Regions from separate parts of the Glutamicibacter sp. GQ173 genome, predicted to be linked through region 3. Evidence: riboswitches for the same ligand, from Rfam matches in the RefSeq annotation. Region 3 holds a riboswitch; each other region holds the start of a gene.
What was found. A riboswitch is a leader RNA that binds a small molecule or an ion and turns the genes downstream of it on or off. The one in region 3 is predicted to bind S-adenosylmethionine.
Positions count from the first base shown of each region.

Region 1: it holds a riboswitch for S-adenosylmethionine, as region 3 does, so the genes downstream of both, AC6CHO_RS12390 (O-acetylhomoserine aminocarboxypropyltransferase/cysteine synthase family protein) here and AC6CHO_RS08215 (methionine ABC transporter ATP-binding protein) in region 3, are expected to answer to the same signal.
Region 2: it holds a riboswitch for S-adenosylmethionine, as region 3 does, so the genes downstream of both, AC6CHO_RS15015 (OsmC family protein) here and AC6CHO_RS08215 (methionine ABC transporter ATP-binding protein) in region 3, are expected to answer to the same signal.
Region 4: it holds a riboswitch for S-adenosylmethionine, as region 3 does, so the genes downstream of both, AC6CHO_RS10680 (bifunctional o-acetylhomoserine/o-acetylserine sulfhydrylase) here and AC6CHO_RS08215 (methionine ABC transporter ATP-binding protein) in region 3, are expected to answer to the same signal.

Region 1 is NZ_JCAXDT010000007.1:110,982-115,866, forward strand. It holds gene AC6CHO_RS12375 (HNH endonuclease signature motif containing protein) at 1-8, opposite strand, end outside; gene AC6CHO_RS12380 (AraC family transcriptional regulator) at 72-941, opposite strand; gene AC6CHO_RS12385 (cystathionine gamma-synthase) at 1,013-2,227, opposite strand; gene AC6CHO_RS12390 (O-acetylhomoserine aminocarboxypropyltransferase/cysteine synthase family protein) at 2,229-3,530, opposite strand; SAM riboswitch class I at 3,618-3,708, opposite strand; gene AC6CHO_RS12395 (LysR family transcriptional regulator) at 3,941-4,882, opposite strand.
Region 2 is NZ_JCAXDT010000009.1:167,329-172,213, forward strand. It holds gene AC6CHO_RS15010 (DEAD/DEAH box helicase) at 1-1,581, opposite strand, end outside; SAM riboswitch class IV at 2,326-2,445, shown strand; gene AC6CHO_RS15015 (OsmC family protein) at 2,477-3,028, shown strand; gene AC6CHO_RS15020 (L-idonate 5-dehydrogenase) at 3,108-4,196, opposite strand; gene AC6CHO_RS15025 (SDR family oxidoreductase) at 4,186-4,885, opposite strand, start outside.
Region 3 is NZ_JCAXDT010000004.1:106,349-111,233, forward strand. It holds gene ggt (gamma-glutamyltransferase) at 57-1,880, opposite strand; gene AC6CHO_RS08210 (SDR family oxidoreductase) at 2,098-2,961, opposite strand; SAM riboswitch class I at 3,246-3,335, shown strand; gene AC6CHO_RS08215 (methionine ABC transporter ATP-binding protein) at 3,421-4,227, shown strand; gene AC6CHO_RS08220 (methionine ABC transporter permease) at 4,244-4,885, shown strand, end outside.
Region 4 is NZ_JCAXDT010000006.1:13,204-18,088, reverse strand. It holds gene AC6CHO_RS10680 (bifunctional o-acetylhomoserine/o-acetylserine sulfhydrylase) at 1-764, opposite strand, end outside; SAM riboswitch class IV at 855-975, opposite strand; gene AC6CHO_RS10675 (VOC family protein) at 1,148-1,792, shown strand; gene AC6CHO_RS10670 (GNAT family acetyltransferase) at 1,850-2,269, opposite strand; gene AC6CHO_RS10665 (CPBP family intramembrane glutamic endopeptidase) at 2,288-3,043, opposite strand; gene AC6CHO_RS10660 (phosphotransferase family protein) at 3,105-3,950, shown strand; gene tpx (thiol peroxidase) at 4,026-4,523, opposite strand; gene AC6CHO_RS10650 (class I SAM-dependent methyltransferase) at 4,621-4,885, shown strand, end outside.

The sequences.
Region 1 (4,885 bases), on a different contig from region 3:
GTATCCATAGACACGAGCATGCCCCGCGGGAATTGATCCGCGGGGCAGGCAGTGACGGTGTGTGGATAAGCTCAGCGGTCGGCTTCCACCGGCAGCCAAAGCTCGCAGGTTGCGGTGCTGAAATCCGCGGCCCGATCGAGCACTGCGACAATGGACGGGCCGGGGCGCAAACGCCACGGGTTGGACGGGAACCACGAGGTGGCGGTGGCCGCCCAGAGCTCCTGCAAGGCCGCCGGGTAAGGCCCGGTCACGCTGAAAACCACCCAGTGGCCAGCGGGGACTTGGATGGAATCCAGGTCATCAGGCACCGTGGCATCGGCTGGCACCGCGACCCCGTGCAGGTAGGTCAGCTCGGTTCCTTCCTGATAGTCCGCATCAACCTGGTCGCTGACCTGCAGCAACCCGCCGGGCTCGGCGGCCGACAATTCCTTGAGCCGGGCGTGCTCGGTGACTGGGATCGAAGCAATATGCGCTTGGATGTGCGGGTTTGCTCCCTGATGAATCAGCGGCACTTGTGCGGCGTATCCGATGAGCTGGAAGTTATCTCGTTCAATTATTCGTGCATCCATGGGGCGTTTCCCTTCGACTTTCAGGCTGAACCTGATGATTGGCTGGCTTCGAAGGGGGCCACCATTCTCGCGGACCTCGCCCGCGCTCGCGCCATGCACGGACCGAAAGGCCCGGCCGAAAGCTTCGGCCGAACCGTAACCGTAGCGGATCGCGATAGCTAAGAGGTCATCCCCGGCCAGCAGGTCCGCTGCGGCCTGGGTCATGCGGCGCCGGCGGATGTACTCGGAGACCGGCATGCCGGCCAGCGCGGAGAACATCCTCCGCACGTGGTATTCGGTCGTGCCTTCGCTGCGCAGCAGATCCGCGAGGCTGATCTCGGCGCGCAGGTTCGCCTCGATGTGCTCGACGAGCCGATTGAGAATTCCGATCATGATTCCACCCTTCCCCAACTACTATTCTCCAGGGAAGGGGCGCGCCGCCCGATCTTTGCGGTTCGAAGTTATCAGGCGTTTTCCAGGGCCTTCTCGCGCACCGTGGCAGGTTGGCGTGCAGGCCGGGCCTCCCGGGCAGCAGCCAGGCCACGTTCGAGGTCGGCGATCAGATCCTCGACCTCTTCGATGCCCACCGAGAGGCGGACCAGGTTGGCCGGGATTTCCAGCTCGGTGCCGATCAGCGAGGCGTGGGTCATTTCGCGCGGGTAGCAGACCAGGGATTCCACCCCGCCCAAGGAGACCGAAAGCTGGAAGTACTCCATGGACTGGGCGAAGGCACGGGCGGCGGCCTCATCTTCCAGGGCCAGCGAGACGATCCCGCCAAATCCGCGCTGCTGGCGTGCGGCCAGCGCATGGCCCGGGTGGTGTTCCAGCCCCGGGTAGTAGACCCGGGTGACCTCGGGCTGCGCATCGAGCCAGCGGGCCAGGGTGCTGGCCGAGGCGCAGTGGCGCTCCATGCGCAGGCCCAGGGTTTTCAGCCCGCGGGCGGCCAGATAGGAATCCTGCGGGCCGGCCACCGCTCCCCCGGCGAACTGCTGGTAGCCCACCGCTTCGGCCAGTGTTTGCCCGCGGAAGAAGTGGTCGGCCACGATGACCGCTCCGCCGAGCACATCGGAGTGCCCGCCGATGTATTTGGTGGTGGAGTGGACCACCGCGTGGGCGCCAAAATCCAGCGGGCGCTGTAGATAAGGAGTGGCGAAGGTGTTGTCCACCACCAGCAGGGCGCCGTGCTCGCGGGCGATGGCAGCCCAGCCGGCCAGGTCGGCGATGCCCAGCAGCGGGTTGGAGGGCGTCTCCACCCAGAGCAGAGCGGTGTTCGGGCGCACCGCGGCGCGCACCGAGTCCAGGCTGGTGATGTCCACCGCCGAGGAGGTGATCCCCCACTTGCTGTGCAGCTTGGAGATCAGCCGGTTGGTGCCGCCGTAGCCATCGGCCCCGAGGATGATGTGGTCGCCCGGTTCGAGCACCGCGCGCAGCAGCGCGTCTTCGGCGGCGATGCCCGAGGCGAAGGCGAATCCGGCGGCCCCGCCTTCCAGCGCGGTGAGCTGGTCCTGGAACCCGTCGCGGGTGGGATTCGAGCCGCGGGAGTATTCGTGTCCGGAGCGCAGCACGTTGATGCCGTCCTGGATGAAGGTGCTGGTCTGGTAGATCGGCGGGACCACGGCGCCGGTGTGCGGGTCCTTGGGCTGGCCGGCGTGCACGGCCTGGGTGTTGAAGCCGGTCATCTCATGCTCCTTGGGTTTGCGGGGCCAGGGCCTGGGCCAGGGCGTGATCCAGTGCCCCGGTGAGATCTGCGAGCAGGTCGGCGGGGTCTTCCAGGCCGACCGAGAGCCGCAGGGTGGAAGTGTTCAGCCCGGCGGCGGCCAGCTGCTGCTCGGAGAGCCGGCAGTGGGTCATGGTGGCCGGGTGCGAAATCATGGTGCGGGTGTCCCCCACATTGGCGGCCAGCGAAATCAGCTTGAGCCCGTCGATCAGCGGGGAGACCAGTGTGGGGTGGGCCAGCTCGATGGCCAGCACGCAGCCGGTGCCCTTGGGCGTGATCTTCTTGGCCAGCTCGTGGCTCGGGTGGGTGGACAGCGAGGGGTGGTGGATGGCCACAATGCCCGGGTGCGCCAGGAGTTCGCCGATCAGCGTGGTGACGCTGCGCTGCACATGGGCGGCGCGCACCGGCAGGGTTTCGATGCCGGCGAGGATCCCCTGGGCGCTGGCCGGGGCCAGGGTCGGGCCCAAATCGTGCAGGAATTTGGAGCGCACCAGCATCGCGTAGGCAGCGGATCCGTGGCGTTCGAGCAGCGAGGTGTTGTTCAGCCGCACCCGCGGTGCGGCGATCTGCGGCCAGCGGGCGGTGTCGGAGAAGTCGAATTTGCCCGAGTCCACGACGATCCCGCCCAAAACAGAACCGTGTCCGGCCAGGCCCTTGGTGGCCGAGTGCACCACGATGTCCGCGCCGAAGTCCAGCGGCCGCACATTCAGCGGGGTGGCCAGGGTGTTGTCGACCACCACCGGGATGTTGTGCTCGTGGGCGATCGCCGCGATGGCGGGCAGATCGGCCACGGTGCACAGCGGGTTGGACACGGACTCCAGGAAGAAGGCGCGGGTGTCCTCTTCGATGGCGCCGGCCCAGGCGGTGGGATCGGCCTGATCCACAAAGCTGATGCGGATGCCGAAGTCGGCAAAGGTGTCGGTGAACAGGTCCACGGTGCCGCCGTAGAGCGAGGAGGAGGCCACGATGTGCTTGGGTCCCTGGGTCAGAGCCAGCAGGGACAAGGCCACGGCGGACTGGCCGGTGGCGGTGGCTACCGCCTGGGCTCCGCCTTCCAGCGCGGCCACGCGCTGCTCGAGAATCGAGACGGTGGGGTTGCCGGTGCGCGAGTATGTGAAACCGGCCTGGCGCAGCGCGAACTTCTCGATCGCCTCGGCATGCGACTGGAATTGGTAGGCTGCGGAATTGTGCAGCGGCGGCAGCATCGGGCGGAAGTCTCCGCTCGGGCGATATCCGGCGTGGACCGCGTCGGTTCCTTGGCTCATAGCTCCTCCTCGATTCTCTGCGAGGGAGTGCACCGATTAGGCATCGTGCAAAGGCACGAAGCACAGCGCGAAAGCGCGTTCGGAACTGCTCCATCGTTCCTGGCATTAGCACCTTTCGGTTTCCCGATGGTTGCTGCGACGTCAACGAGCCAGATCTCTTAGTCGCTCTTGATGGTTTGTTGTTCTTCCATGGTTGACCATGGCTCGCAGACGGCGCAAGCGGCCAACAGCCCTGCGCTTCATACAAGGCCGCCAGGCTTCATATGACTTCTCGTTGTCATGATGACGCGGTGGCTGGCATCACTTTATGACGCGAGCTTTTGGGCTGATTGGTTGCGATTTAGGGGTTCTGCTGGAAGTTTGTGACGATGGACCGGCGCTCGATGACCGAGAGTTACGCCTGGGGCGGCTCAGCCGAGCACCTCGACGCCGAAGCTGGCGACCACGGTGCGGACTTCTTGCAGATAGCGCTGGGCCTGGTCGGTGAGCGGGATCGCGGCGTGGCCGATCCAGCCGATCTCGATGCGCTCCTCGATCGCCAGCGGGATGGCGACGATGGAGGGATCCAGCTCGTCGCTGATGATGCCGGTGGAAATCGTGTACCCGCCCAGGCCGATCATGAGGTTGAAGATCGTGGCGCGGTCCGAGACCTGGATTTCGCGTTGGCTGGAGCGGGTGGAGAGCACCTCCTCGGCGAAGTAGAAGGAATTATTCGCTCCCTGGTCGAAGGTCAGCCGCGGCAGGTCTTCGAGGTCTTCGAGCGTGACCTGGCTTCGGGTGGCCAGCGGGTTGCTGCGCGAGATGAAGATGTGCGGGTCGGCCAGGAACAGCGGGTGGAAGACCAGCCGGGATTCGCGCAGCAGCTTGTCGATGACCTTCCGGTTGAAGTCGTTGAGGTAGAGAATCCCGATGTCGCTGCGCAGCGTGCGCACGTCCTCGATGATTTCTTCGGTGCGGGTCTCGCGCAGCGAAAACTGGTATTCCTCGGCGCCGCTGGCCTGGACCATGCGCACAAAGGCATCCACAGCAAAGGAGTAGTGCTGGGTGGAGACGCCCAGCAGCCGCCTGGCGGCGGGGCGGCCGAGGTAGCGGTGCTCAAGAAGCTCCACCTGCTCGAGCACCTGCCGGGCGTAGCCGAGGAATTCTGCGCCTTCGGCGGTGAGCGTCACTCCCCTGGCCGAGCGCATCAGCAAGGTGCGTCCCACCCGGGATTCAAGTTCCTTCATCGCCGCCGACATGCTGGGCTGCGCGACGTAAATCAGGTCGGCGGCGGCGGAGATGGATCCCTCGGAGGCCACCGCCACGAAATAGCGCAGCTGCTGCAGTGTCAAGCCATTTGTTCCCTGAACCATAGC
Region 2 (4,885 bases), on a different contig from region 3:
GCCGGCGGCTTCGAATTCCTCATAGGACAGCCGGAAGATCGTATAGCTGGTCACGATCAGCTGGGCATCGCCCAACTGATCAGCTACTGTTTGGCCGGCTTTCTTGGCTGTCGAGGTAATGCCCCGCGTTTTGAGGTTCGGGGTGAATCGGTGGGCTTCATTGATCCAGTTGCCTACGACCGACGTCGGAGCCAGGACGAGGAACTTCTGATCTGGATTCTCAAGGCGGGCCTGTTCGAGACAAGCCAGCAATTGGACGGTCTTGCCCAGCCCCATGTCATCTGCGAGTACCCCGCCCAACGAGTGGGTACGCAGGAAATTCAACCATGAAAGCCCCTGTTCCTGGTATGGGCGAAGGTTCGCTTTGAAGCTTTCGGGAAGCTCCACCATTTGAAGTTCTTCACCGCGGCTGAGCTCATTCATGTTCTGCAACCACTGGCTATGCTGGGCTTCGATGATGCCCAGATCCAGCAGCTCGTGCCACCAGTCAATGCTTAGCTTGTGGACTCGAATCGTATTGCCTTCGACTTTGCCTAGTTCGCCAGCTTCTGCGATCAGCTGGCGCAGTTGCGCGAAGTCTTCACTCGCAATGGGAATGACCGTCATGTCTTCAAGGACCAGGTAATCCAATCGCAGAGTGAGTGCTGCCAGCAACAACGCGAAGGGCACCTTGATGTCATCGATGGTGACTTCGACCGTTAGATCAAACCAGTCGCCGGAGTTTTCACCTGCCTCGATAGAGACTGTTGCCGGCGTATCAAGGATCCGATATCTAGGCAGCTGATTCTGCGCTTCGATGAGAATATCTGGGTGCTCTTCAAGTAACGGCAGGGTGTAGACCATGAAGTCGATGGACTCATCGATGGTCAATTCACGATCCTCGTAAATCCCCTGGGAGTTCACCTGACCCAACGCCGAGTCGTCACCCAATTTGTCCTTGATTGAAGCCAGGATCTCTTTTTCGACGCTGCGCTGCTTGGTCGCTTTGGGCGCGTACTTCCACGAATAGTGCAGGTTCACCGTTTCGGCAGTGCTGGAAACTCGCAGCCGCAACACCGGGCGAGGAGGCTCGGGAATGACGTAAGAAACGTCAGCGCTTTTCAGAGGTGCCAATGCCCTCATGCGATCCAGGTGAGAATCTTCGAATCGTTGGACGTCGGTTGACGGAATGAACTGCACACCAGAAGCGATAAAGGTCGCCAGCTCGCCCGAAACGGGCTCGGCAAATTCGGCTAGTCCCCAGTCCTTGGATTTCTCCAGCGGTTTCGACGAATACGCCAAAAGAGTTGGCGGGTTGCCGATAGGCAATAAGTGAGTGTGCTCCTCTTCAGGTCCTCTGAGGATGCCTTCTACCGTCAACCCGTTCTCGCCGCGACGCATATCCAGGTAGGCCTGAGCCTGTACCTCGCTGAAGTTCACTTCAGCTTTGCCCGAAGTAGCACCATTGATGATCGCTACGCCAGCGTCCCGAAGCTCTCCAAATGCGGCTATCAAGTCCTTGCCGGGCACTTCCATCAAGGAAATCCAGTCCTTGGCTTCCCAGAAATGGCCATACTTCTGCTTTTCTGCGTGCTCTCGCATACGGTTCAGTTCAATTACGGCTCGGCGCTGTTCCCTAGGGAAATGTTCGTCAAAGGCTACTGATTTCCAGCTCACACCGGACTGCACCCAAGGACTCTTGCTTCCCCGCTTAGCTGGGCGCGCTTGAAGAGTCAGCAGGTCGTCGCCACCATACCGAGGCGTTCTGAGAATCTTCAGGATCAGACCCAAAGGTTCTTCAATAATGTCTATTTCGTCCTGGGGCACCGGCAACAGTCGGTTAAGGTTTCGCTCCCACTGAGGTACTGCATTGCGACGCCACGCGTATGGGTCCGATTCGACGTCAGAAACGATCAGTGGATCATCCTCGTCACTGAGGACCTCTAGGAGTAAAGCCGCCACCTCTGCGCAGCTATTTTCGGAAGGATGCCCTGAGCAAAATCCTTCAAATTCAATGCGATCCCCCGCAATGTGGAAATTCGCCACCACTTCGAGACCTGCGACCAGGCCGGTGACGCCTGAACTGCCAACCCTTTGGTATCGGTCAACGTCTTGAACGAGACCCGCTTTGTGATACATCCGTCCAGCACGAAGTTCATCGTCAGACACCAATAAGTCCAGAGAGCCAAAGTTCAGCTGGAATTCCATCATCGCCATCCAAAAGTAGTGCGTTAGAGCGGATTGCTACCCTCCATCCTATCGATGCATAGGGACAAGACAGCCATGACGAAACGTTAAGTGGATACTTTACCGAGCCCGCTGTTAGCGGATAAAAAGGAACTACTGAATCACGAGTTCCACTCATCAAGGCCCTGGCTGAGTGGACGGCAACCCTTGAGCCATTGTGCGGGGTGCCCCAGGTGACGATTCGACGCATCTTGAAATCCAAGATCGTAAACGATGGCGCCCCCTGCGCCAGAAAGGGGATGACTCCCCCATGTCTCACGCAACAGCAAAACTCTCAGTAGCCGAGGACCGTTCACAGCGCCTTCAAGAAGCAGGTGCAGGTTGGGGCGAACGGATTTCCGCCGCACCGCATAGCGCCGCGTTGACCTTTACGGTCCAGGGCGAAGGCTTTGATTCGGTTGCCAGCAATATCCGCGCCGGCAAGCACACCTTCACCGTGGACGAACCGGCAGCGCTCGGTGGCAGCGACATCGCGGCCAGCCCAGTGGAATACGCGTTGGCGGCCTTGGTCTCCTGCCAGGTAGTGGTCTATCGGCTCTACGCTGAGAACCTGGGAATCCAGGTTGACGATGTCCAGATCACCGCCGACGGGCAGCTCGACGTCCGCGGGCTCTTCGGCATCGATCCTTCCATCCGACCCGGATTCTCTTCGGTGGATCTGAAGGTGCAGATTGCTGGCCCGGAATCCGCCGAACGCTACGAGGAATTGCGCCAGGCAGTAGATACACACTGCCCGGTGCTTGACCTCTTCGCCAACCCGGTGCCGGTCACCACCTCGGTGCAGCTGATCGAAGCCAGCTAGCCCAAGCTGGATACAGCAATGCACTGTGGCGGCCATTGATATTAATGGCCGCCACAGTGCACTTTGCGCCTAGGGAAAACTACTGTTCCAGGAAGTTGAGCAGCACCTTGCCCGAGGTCGAGGAGTCCTTGGCGGTTTCAAAGGCTTCAAGTCCATCGGCTACCGGGAACTCATGGGTGACGGCTGCCCCGATCTGCAGGGAGCCGTCGGCCAGGGCTTCGAGCACCTGATCGATTTCGCCGTTGAAGCGGAAGGATCCGACTAGTTCCAGTTCCCGAGTGATAGCCAGTGAAATCAGCGCAGGCTGTTCGCCGGAGGGCAGCAATCCGACCATGACGACGCGCCCGCCGCGCACCGCACCGCGGACCGCTGATGCTAAGCCGCGGTAGTTGCCGCTGGCCTCGATCACCACATCCGCGTTGACTTTGGCGATGGCCTCCTGGTCATCGGCGCGCAGGGTGGAGGTGGCGCCCAGTTCCCGGGCGATGGCCAGTGGCTTCTCGTGCATATCCACTGCGATGATCTCGCTGGCACCGGCACGCTTGAGCACTGCCACCGCGAGCGCGCCGATGGGGCCGGCGCCAATGACCAGGGCCTTTTTGCCTGAGACATCTCCGGCACGCGAGACTGCATGCCACGCCACCGCTGCCGGTTCGGCCAGTGCGGCGTCGCGCAGCGAGAGTCCCCCAGGCAGTTCGCGCAGCATGCGCGTTGGCAGGTTCACTTCACGGGCAAAAGCGCCTTCGGTATGCGGGTAGCGGGCGGCCGAGCCGAGGTAGGTGCAGCCCGGGGAAAGGTTCGGGCGATCTGCCGGGTATGGTTCCCCGGTGTCCACGGGGGTTGCCGGGTATGGTTCCCCGGTGTCCCCGGGGGTTGCCGGGTGCACGGCGATCTTGGTTCCGGCCGCTGGTCCGCTGCCATCGGCGGCGGCTTCGATGACGGTTCCCACAATCTCGTGTCCGAGCACCATGGGCGCCTTGAGGATGGATTCCCCGGCGGCGCCATGGCTCCAGTAGTGCAGGTCCGATCCGCAGATGCCGCCGTAGGCGATGGCGATGCGCGCTTGGTCGGTCTTCGGAGCTGGCACATCGATCTGCTCGATGCGCAGGTCCCCGGCGGCGTGGGCGACCACGGCCAGGGCCTTGGTGGAAAGGCTGCTAGACGACAACGCTCATGCCTCCGTCGATGAAAATGGTTTGCCCGTTCACATAGTTGGACCCGTCGGATGCCAGCCAGACGGCCGGGCCGGCCAGGTCCTCGACGGTGCCCCAGCGGGCGGCCGGCGTGCGTCCGAGGATCCACGAGTTGAACTTCTCGTCGTCCACCAGGTTCTGGGTCATCTCGGTGTGGATGTAGCCCGGGGCGATGCCGTTGATCTGCAGACCTGCGCCAGCCCACTCGGCGGTCATGGCGCGGGTGAGGTTGCGCAGGCCACCCTTGGCTGCGGTGTAGGCGGAGATGGTCGGGCGGGCCAGGTCTGTTTGCACCGAGCAGATGTTGATGATCTTGCCTTCGCCGCGTTGCACCATGCCGCGGGCAACTTCGCGCCCCACCAGGAAGGCGCTGGTCAGGTTGGTATCGATCACGCGCTGCCAGTCGGCAACTTCTAGCTCCAGCATGGGAACTCGGTGCTGGATGCCGGCGTTGTTCACCAGGATTCGGATGGCGCCAATATTCTTTTCGATGGCTGCGATGTTCTCGCGTACGGAGGCGTCATCGGTGACGTCAAAGCAGACGCTGTGGATTTTTTCGGCGCCGTAGCGGGTGGCGAATTCAGCGGCGGTTTCGGCCAGACGCTGCTCATCGCGGCCATGCAGGATGATCGTGGCGCCGGCATCGGCCAGGGCGCGGGCAAGT
Region 3 (4,885 bases):
TGGCATCGGCTCCCTCCACCTTGAAGGGTGGCCGGAGCCGATGCTATTTCCGGAGCCTACTTGACGGGATTCACGACCATGGCAGATCCTCCGCCGCGGCGCACCGGCTCGGCTGCCGCAGTCAGCGTTCCATCCTCATTGATCTGGACCGCTTCCACCGCGCCGATCTCTGCCTGCGGGGTGAAGGAATCCCCGGCCGGGGTGAGCTTATGCCCGAAGGCCTCCATGGCCGAACCGTACTGGGCGATGAATTCCGGTTCTGCGGTCACCGCAGCGGTATTGCGCTGCGAGGCCCGCGGGGCGGCGATGGCTTCGCTGATATCCATGCCCAGGTCGTAGCGGTTGAGCAGCGTCTGCAGCACCGTGGTGATGATGGTTGACCCACCGGGGGAACCGATGGCCATCACCGGCTCGCCGTCACGCAGCACGATGGTTGGCGCCATCGAGGAGCGCGGGCGCTTGCCCGGCTCAAGGCGGTTTGGATCTTCCGGGTCATAGACCGTGGAGAAGTCCGTGAGCTCATTGTTCAGCAGGAAGCCACGCCCCGGCACCACCATGCCCGACCCTCCGGTCTGCTCGATGGTCAGCGTGTAGGACACGACGTTGCCCCAGCGGTCCACCACCGACAGGTGGGTGGTGGAGATGTTCTCGGTGTCATGCTCAACGGCCGGCTCAGCGGCAGCTGCCGGGCATTGGCCATCAAAATTCTCAATGTCGCCCGGGGCCACCGGCTTGGCGGCCGCCTGATCGGGGTTGATCGCGCAGGCCCGGTCGGCGCCGAAGAGCTCGCTGGTCAAGGTCTTGGTCGGCACATCCACAAAGGCGGGATCACCCACGTATTTGCTACGATCCGCATAGGCCAGCGCGGTGGCCTCGAAGTAGTGGTGCAATGCGTCGGCGGGTTCCATGGAGGACAGGTCGTAGTTGCCCAGGATATTCAGCGATTCTCCAATGGTGGTGCCACCGCTGGAGGAGGGAGCCATGCCGAAGATGTCCAGCCCGCGATAGCCCACCGTGGTTGGCTTCTGCTCGGCCACCTTATAGTTGGCGAGGTCCTCGGTACTGACAAAACCGGCAGGGACCGGCAGCTTGGTGTCCTCGACCTTGGGCGGGGCCTGGACCGTCTGGGAGATTTCGGAGGCCAGATCACCGTGGTAGAACGCCTTTGGGCCCTCCTTGGCCAGTAGGCGATAGGTATCGGCCAGCTCGGGGTTCTTGAAGATGGTCCCCACCTGTGGCGCATCGCCACCGGGGAGGAAAAGCTTGCTGGTGGAGCCGAAGGCTTCGAAGCGTTCCTTGTTGTCCAAGGTTTGTTCCCGGAAGGTCTCATCAACAACAAAACCGCGGGAAGCCACCTGGGTCGCAGGACGCAGCACCTGCTTCAGGCTTTGCGAGCCCCATTTGTCCAGGGCCCGCTGCCAGGTGGCTACGGTCCCTGGAACGCCCACGGCAACACCGCTGGTGACCAGTTCCGGAGTGAAGTTGTAGGGCTCGCCGGTCGCCGGATCAATAAATGCGTCCTGAGGGGTAGCAGCTGGGGCCGTTTCGCGCCCATCGATGGTGCTGACCTTGCCTGAGGCCGCGTCGTAGTACAGGAAGTAGCCGCCACCGCCGACACCCGCGCTATAGGGTTCGGTCACGCCCAGCGCCGCTGCTGTGGCGACCGCGGCGTCTACCGCATTGCCTCCCTTGCGCAGTACCTCGATGCCTGCCGCTGATGCTTCCGGATCTACCGAAGAGACCGCGCCACCGGTGCCTGTCGCGGTGGGATTCTTGTCGGTGTGCCGTGGATCGGCGCTCGCCGGGATCGCGCTGAATGCGCCAAGGCCCAGGGAGAGAATCGCGGCGCCAGCCAGGGCGCGCAAACTTGACCGTTGCATACTCTGATCTCCTGAAAAGGTGGGGATGAAGTATGCGTCAATTTACGGGAAGGACTCGATTCGCTAGCGTTGTGACACGCGCCATTTTGTACCGCATGCTCTATTTCCGCGCTGGTCGAAGGATTATTTTGCGCTATGCCGTTAAAACCTGGAGGCAACCAGCGGAGCATAAATCGTCCTGGCTGATTGCCTCCAAAGGTGAAAAAACCAGCTTGCTTTAACGGGCCAGGGCATCCTTGATCGCTTTGCCAAGGGACGTAGGCGCGCGGCCAATAAGCCGTGCCAAGTCCCCGGAATGCACTTCCAGGGCGCCTTCGCGAATGCGCAGGTCCGTATCCACCAGAATGTCAGCGAACACCGCGGGAACACCTGATTCGGTGTAGATCTCCACCAGCTTTTCAGGGTCCATATCCTGGTAGGAGACATCTTGCCCAGCGGCAGCGCCGACAGCCCCGGCGAGCTGGCTGAGGGTGAAAGGCTTGTCCCCGCCCAGTTCGTAGATCTTCCCGGCTTCCCCGGCTTCCGAGAGCAATACCGCAGCAGCCGCCTCGGCATAGTCCGCGCGCGTGGCGGCGCTGATCTTGCCGTCGGCCGCGGCGCCGAGCACGACTTTGCTGTTGAGGTAGCCCAGGAGCTGATCGGTGTAATTTTCCGTGTACCAGCCGTTGCGCAAGAGGACGTAGCCGATGCCGGAACCAGCCAACAGGTGTTCGGTGGCGATATGCTCCTGCGCCAGTTTCATGTTGCCGGTGAGGGCATTGGCGATGGAGGTGTAGGCGATGAGCTTGACATTGACGCGTTGCGCAGCGGTGATGACATTTTCATGCTGGGTTGCCCGCTGGCCCACTTCGCTGCTCGAAATCAGCAACAGCTTGTCAACGCCCTCCAGCGCGGCGACCAGGCTGGCCTCCACGTTGTAATCGGCGACGCGCGTCTGAAGACCTTTGCCGGCCAGGGGTTCCAGCTTCTCTTCCGAACGGCCGATGGCAACCAGCTGGGCGGGGTCGGCTCCGCGCTGCAGCAATGCATCGATGACCAGTCGTCCAAGTTGTCCGGTGGCACCGGTAATTGCGATCTTCATGAAGTCCTCTCGTAGGTTTGCACTCCAGTACAACCACGGTGCCCAGCACAGAATTCCCGCACCATGATCGCTGGCGCATCGATGGCCAGAGGTGCAAGTTCTTCAAGCCTTTTCGTCTTAAAGGGAGCAAGTGACGAAATATTTCGTATTGCTACGCGGAGTATTGCGTGATTCCTTTCCGGGTCAGCCCGAACTGCGACTTCATGACGCTGATTGACGTAACGTTTGCCGGCTTGCATCCATGGAGGACAGACTTGAATTGTTCGGGCGGTACAACCGAACACACACCATCCAGAGCGACTGAGAGATCTGGCTCAACGACGTCGCAGCAACCACCCGTAAGGGAGCGGTGCTACAGCCAGGACCGATGGAGTACTTTCACTTCGCGACGGAAAAATCTGTCCCCAGCAGATGGTTTCTTGCGAAGTACGCTCCGCATAACCAAGCATCAAGGGAGCGATGATGATTCGTCTTGAGAACGTAACAACAACCTTCGGCAAAGGCCGCGACCAGTTCACGGCCGTCAAGGATGTCTCGCTGGATATTCAAGCCGGAAGCATTCACGGCATTATCGGTTTTTCCGGTGCCGGCAAATCCACGCTGTTGCGCAATATCAATTTGCTCCAGCGCCCGACCTCGGGCCATGTCTTTGTTGACGGCGTAGAACTGACCGGGCTGAGCGAAGGCGAGTTGCGCAAGCAGCGCCATGAGATCGGGATGATCTTCCAGCACTTCAACCTGCTGAACAATCGCACCGCGCAACAGAACGTTGAACTGAACCTGAAGTTCGCCGGTGTGCCCAAGAAACAACGCCGCGAACGTGCCCTGGAAGCACTATCCATCGTGGACCTCGCCGACAAGGCGTCCGCCTATCCTGGACAGCTCTCCGGTGGGCAGAAGCAGCGCATCTCCATCGCTCGCGCGCTGGTCACCGAGCCCAAGGTCTTGTTGTGCGATGAACCTACCAGCGCGGTGGATCCGCGAACCACTACCTCGGTGCTCCAGTACCTCAGCGACATTAACGCCAGCCTTGGCATTACCACTGTCATCGTCACCCACGAAATGAATGTCATTAAGGCCATCGCCGACAAGGTCTCGGTGATGGAAGACGCCGCGGTCGTGGAAGAGTTCGCCCTGAGCTCGCTGCAAAAACCAGGCTTTGAACCAAAGACGCCTATCGGCCGCTACCTGATCAGCGACGAAATCACGCTGAACCGCCAGCCCAAGCAGGCCCAAGACCTTGCCGCCAACGTAGCCCGCGTATAGAGAACCTGGATTACCAATGAACTTCACTTCAGTAGTGCTAGCCACGAGCAACGGCAGCGCAGCAGCATTCAGCCTTGACCGCATTGTGGAACTGGCCCCGGAAATCTGGGTGGCCATGGCACAGACCTTTGCGATGCTGCTGGTTGCGATCCCGATCGCCATTCTCTTGGGAACCCCGCTGGGCATCTGGCTCTATTCGATGTCTCCCAACGGCTTGCGCCCGCGTCCGCGAGTGCACAAGATTGTTGACGGACTGGTCAATACGATCCGCTCCTTCCCATTCCTCATCTTGCTGATCGCCATTATTCCGTTCACCCGATTTGTTGTGGGAACGACCATCGGCACCGCCGCAGTCATCGTGCCGTTGACCATCAACGCGATCCCATATTTTGCCCGTTTTGTGGAGCAGAACATCAGCCAGCTGGGCAACGGAGTGGTCGAAGCCGCGCAGGCCATGGGAGCCACGCGCGGACAGATCATCCGCGAAGTGCTGCTGGTCGAAGCCAAGCCGGCACTGCTGTCTTCCATCACCATCATGACGGTCAGCTTCATCTCGTACTCGGCCATGGCCGGCCTCGTTGGCGGCGGCGGCATCGGCGACTTCGCCATCCGCTACGGCTACTACCGCTATGAAACCGGAGTCATGCTGCTGGCCATC
Region 4 (4,885 bases), on a different contig from region 3:
TCGCGGGCGAACACCAGGCCGTTGTAGGACTCGTCCGGGGTGTTGAAGCCCGGGAAGCGCTCCGGGTCCTGGGCGAAGTCGAAGTTGCCCGAGTCCACGATCACCCCGGCGATCGCATTGCCGTGCCCGCCCAGGAACTTGGTGGCCGAGTGGATGACGATGTCGGCGCCGAATTCGATCGGGCGAATCAGGTACGGGGTGGCCAGGGTGTTGTCCACCAGCAGCGGCACGCCATTTTCGTGGGCGATCTTGGCGACTTCCTCGATGTCCAGCACGTCCTGGCGCGGGTTGGAAATGGTTTCGCCGAAGAAGGCCTTGGTGTTCGGGCGGACCGCGTCGCGCCAGTCCTGCAGGTTATCCGGGTCGGCCACAAAGGTGACCTCGATGCCCAGGCGCTTGAGCGTGTGCTTGAGCAGGTTCTGGGTTCCGCCATAGAGGCTGGGGCTGGCCACCAGGTGGTCGCCGGCTTCGGCCAGGTTCAGGATCGCGAAGGTGGTGGCTGCCTGGCCCGAGGAGAGCAGCAGGGCCCCCACGCCGCCCTCCAGATCGGCGATCCGGGTTTCCACCGCGTCGGTGGTCGGGTTGCCGATGCGGGTGTAGATCGGTTCCAGCTCCTGCAGCGCGAAGCGCGCGGCAGCGCTCTGCGCGGTCGGGAAGACAAAGGAAGTGGTCTGGAAGATCGGCAAGGCCCGCGCGCCGGTGGCGGGATCCGGGGTCTGCCCGGAGTGGATCTGACGGGTTTCAAATGACCAGTTGCTGCTCATGGTTTCCTCCAAAATAGTTCATGCGACTTTGGGGGTAGACCACTGAGAAGACACCGAGAGGAAAGACCTCGCCACGAAGCCTTCCAGGGTTACCCGCGCTTGTCCCCAGCTGCCTTGTGCACCTGGGGGCCAGGTCTTCACCCGGGGCACCCCACCGCGGTTGGAGGGTTGCCGCCCAGTAAGCCGGGGCTTGTTACTGGGACTCATGACCTGTTTCCAGTGTGCCCGAAAACCGAAGATTTTTGCAATGCGGGCACCGCACAATGGTCTCAATCGGTCATATTTCACATCCATGGCGCTTTTGCCGCAGGGAATTCGATTCCATCAAAAACCTTAGGGTCGCCTAAGTAGAGACTGCGGTCACATGTTGTCATGATGGGCACATGATGAGGCTAGATCACGTTAGTTATGCCTGTGGCCCGGATGGGCTGCTGCCAACCGCGCAAAGAATCTCCGAGTCGCTCGGCCTGGAATTCGTCAAGGGAGGCGTGCATCCCAGGTTCGGGACACGCAATGTCATCTTCCCGCTCAAGCATGGCCAGTACCTCGAAGTGGTCGAGGTGCTCAACCACCCGGCCAGCGACAAGGCCCCCTTCGGCCAGGCGGTGCGGGCCCGTTCGGAGCTCGGCGGCGGCTGGATGGGCTGGTGCGTTTCGGTGGACGATCTATCCAGCGCCGAAGACCGCCTGGGCCGCAAGTCGGTTCCGGGCAACCGAAAATTCCCCGACGGCCGCGAGCTGACTTGGCAGCAGATCGGCATCAAGGGCCTGATCGCCGACCCGCAGTGCCCCTACCTGATCTCGTGGGACGAGGAAGCCAAGGACCTGCATCCTTCCAAGGCCCTGGAGCCGACCGGGGCGATCAGCGAGATCTCGATCGCCGGTTCGCGCGATCGGGTCCTGGAATGGCTGGGCCAGCCCCAGAACGTGCACCTCGGCGCGGTGACCATGGACTACCAGGCGCCCAATGGCACCCCGGGCATCTTGTCGGTGACCTTTGAAACGCAGAACGGACCGGTAGTGTTGTAGCCGGTTCGCAGCAAGCTGCCGGCAGGCGGGGACAATGGCGTCCCCGCCTGCCTCTTTTTATGCGCCGGCATCCAGTCGCCGGCCCAGGACCACGACGTGCTGGTCTTCAAATCCCAGCCGCTCATAAAAGCCGCGCACCGCGGTATTCTCCTCGCGCACCATCAGCTGCACCTTGGGCACGCCGCGCTGGGCGAGCCACGCGCTCGCGGCTTGGACCATCTGGGCGCCCAGTCCGCTGCCCTGCCACCGCGGGTCCACGGCCAGGTAGTAGAGCCAGCCGCGGTGCCCATCATGGCCAGCCATCACGGTGGCGAGGACTTCTTCCTCCTCGATCATGGCCAGCACCGTCGAGGTAGAGGTTTCCAAGGCTCGAAGGGCATCGGCGCAGGGGTCGTTCCACGGCCGGGTCAGCCCGGTGGCCTCCCAGAGCGCAACGGCTTCGGGAATCTGCTGCGCAGCCAGCTGAGAAATCTTCATTCCTGCAGTCTAGCCGCGCTAGCTGCCGATCCCGATCGCCGGTCCGATCAGGGCATATCCGACAAAGCCGATGGCGTCGAGCATAAAGTGCGCGATCACCAGCGGCATCACCCGCCCGTACTTGTGGTAGGCCCAGCCGAAGACCACGCCCATGAGCATATTGCCGATCATCGGCCCCGCGCCCTGGTACAGGTGGTAGCTGCCGCGGATCACCGCCGAGGCGATGATGGTGGTCCACAATCCTAAGTTCAGCTTCTTCGCATAGCTGAACAGGAAGCCGAGCATCAGCACCTCTTCAAGCACCGCATGGCGCACCGCGGAGAGCAGCAGCACCGGCACACTCCACCAGTAGTCCCCCAGATTGGCCGCGGAAATCGCTGTGGTGATGCCCAGCGCCCGGCCTGCCGCGTAGACGCCCAGGGTGCCAAGCCCCATGGCCAAAAACAGCCCGGCGCCGAGCAAGGCATCCTTGCCCGGCGCGCGCAGGTCAAAGCCGATCTCCCGCACTCCCCGCCCGGTGCTGCGTTTCATCAGGTACAGGGCCAGCAGAACCGGAACCAGCGCAAAGACAATGTCCAGCAGCTGATAGGAGAAGTCGAAAAATTCGCGGGTGCTCAACGGGTTGTTCAGCGAAGTCGTCTGCTCGCGCAGCGGGGCCCTGGTGGCCTTGTCGGCAAAACTCAGGATCGAATAGATCGCGCTTTGCCCCAAGGACAGGGCAAGCACCAGAGCCGCCTCGAATTTCAGGATCTTGGCATTCACGTTCTCGATCATAGGCTGATCAGGCTGTGCGCGGGCTGAGGTAGCCTGAAGGTAGCGAATTAAAGGAGCATCAGTGAGCCGTCCTGCCACCATGGAAGAACTGTCCATTGCCCGCCAGCTATGTCCAGAGCTGTCCTGGGAAAATGCCGGAGTCAACGAGGGCGGGCAGTTCCACAAGGTGGTGATCGCCAACGGGCACTCGGTGATCCGCATGGCCCGCACCATCCAGGCCACCGAGCAGATGCCGCGCTCCATCAAGCTGCTTGGGCTTGTGGCCGATCAACTGGGCTACCAGGTCCCGGTGGCGACCTCGCAGATCTTGACGGTGGATGGGCTGAGCTCGGTAGCCATGTCCTTCATCCCGGGCAGCGCCCATGAACCGCACTACGGCGATCCCAAGGTCTTGGCCAAAGTGGTCAGCGACCTGGCGCAGGTCGACCTCGAACCGCTACGCGAGCATCTGGCTTCGCCTTTTGCCTTCCGCGGCCCGTGGATCGAAGAGCGCCAACGGCAGTGTTTTGATGCTTTGCCCGACGAATTGCGCGGCCCAGCCAGCAGCCTGTGGGCCCAGCTTGATTCGCTGGCCCAGGTGCCCCCGGGGCTGGTCCACGGAGATCTGGCCGGACACAATATGCACTGGGTGGATGAAGAGCTGATCGGCATCCTGGACTGGGATCTGGCCGCCGCCTGGGATCCTGCGCTGAACAGCGCGTACTTGAGCCTATGGCACGGGTTGGAGATGGTGGATTTGATTGCGCCGAGCCCCGATGAAGCGCATCGGGCGAAGATCTGGCTTGGGCTGATGAGCCTGGAGCGGCTCTCGGATACCCTCTCGCGCACCGATAATCCCAGAATCGACAAGCTCCTGCGCAAGATCGGGCCGCGGATTTTGAACGCCGCGCAAGCTGCGGGGAACTGATGCCCGATCCCCTGATTTTGCCAGGGACAGCAAAGGCCCATCCAAGCTCGATGCTCGGATGGGCCTTCATGCGGCTTAGCTCAGGGCTGCGATAGCTGCATCGTAGTCTGGCTCGGTGGTGATTTCCGGCACGACCTGGGTGTAGGTCACCTTTCCGGTCTCATCCAGGACGATCACCGAACGGGCTAGCAGGCCAGCCAGTGGGCCGTCGATCTGGGTGACTCCGTAGTCCGAACCGAAGTCCGAACGGAAGACCGAAGCGGCGGTGACGTTCTCGATGTCCTCAGCACCGCAGAAGCGGCCCAGCGCGAATGGCAGGTCGGCGGATACGCACACAACGGTGGTGTTCTCCAGGCCGGCAGCCAGTTCGTTGAAGCGGCGAACGCTGGCAGCGCACACGCCGGTATCTACCGATGGGAAGATGTTCAGGACTACGCGGCGGCCAGCCAGCGACTCGCTGGTGACATCTGCAAGGCCGGTGTCGGTGAGGGTGAATGATGGTGCCTGCGAGCCTACGGCTGGCAGTTCACCAATGGTCTGTACGGGAGTTCCCTTAAAAGCAGTATTAGCCATGGTTCTTGTTTATCACGAATGCCTATTTGACTGCCAGATTTTCGGCGAACCGGCCGGAACAAGTCGAAGGCCGCCAGTTCCTGGAATACTTGCGACCATGAGTATGAGCAAGGACTACGATTCCTATGCAGCGAAGATGCGCAGCCTGACCCTAACAGGGACGGATCTTGAGACTGCAGCACGTTTTGTAGATATGTTGTGTCCACGTGGCTCGAGAATTCTGGACATCGGTTGCGGCATCGGCAATACGGTCAACGCCCTACGCCAAAGAGGTCATCAAGCATTCGGAATTGATCCGACACCACAGGCTCTGAAGGTGGCTGGTGAACTCTTTAACGATGCATGGTTTACCCAACTGGCCG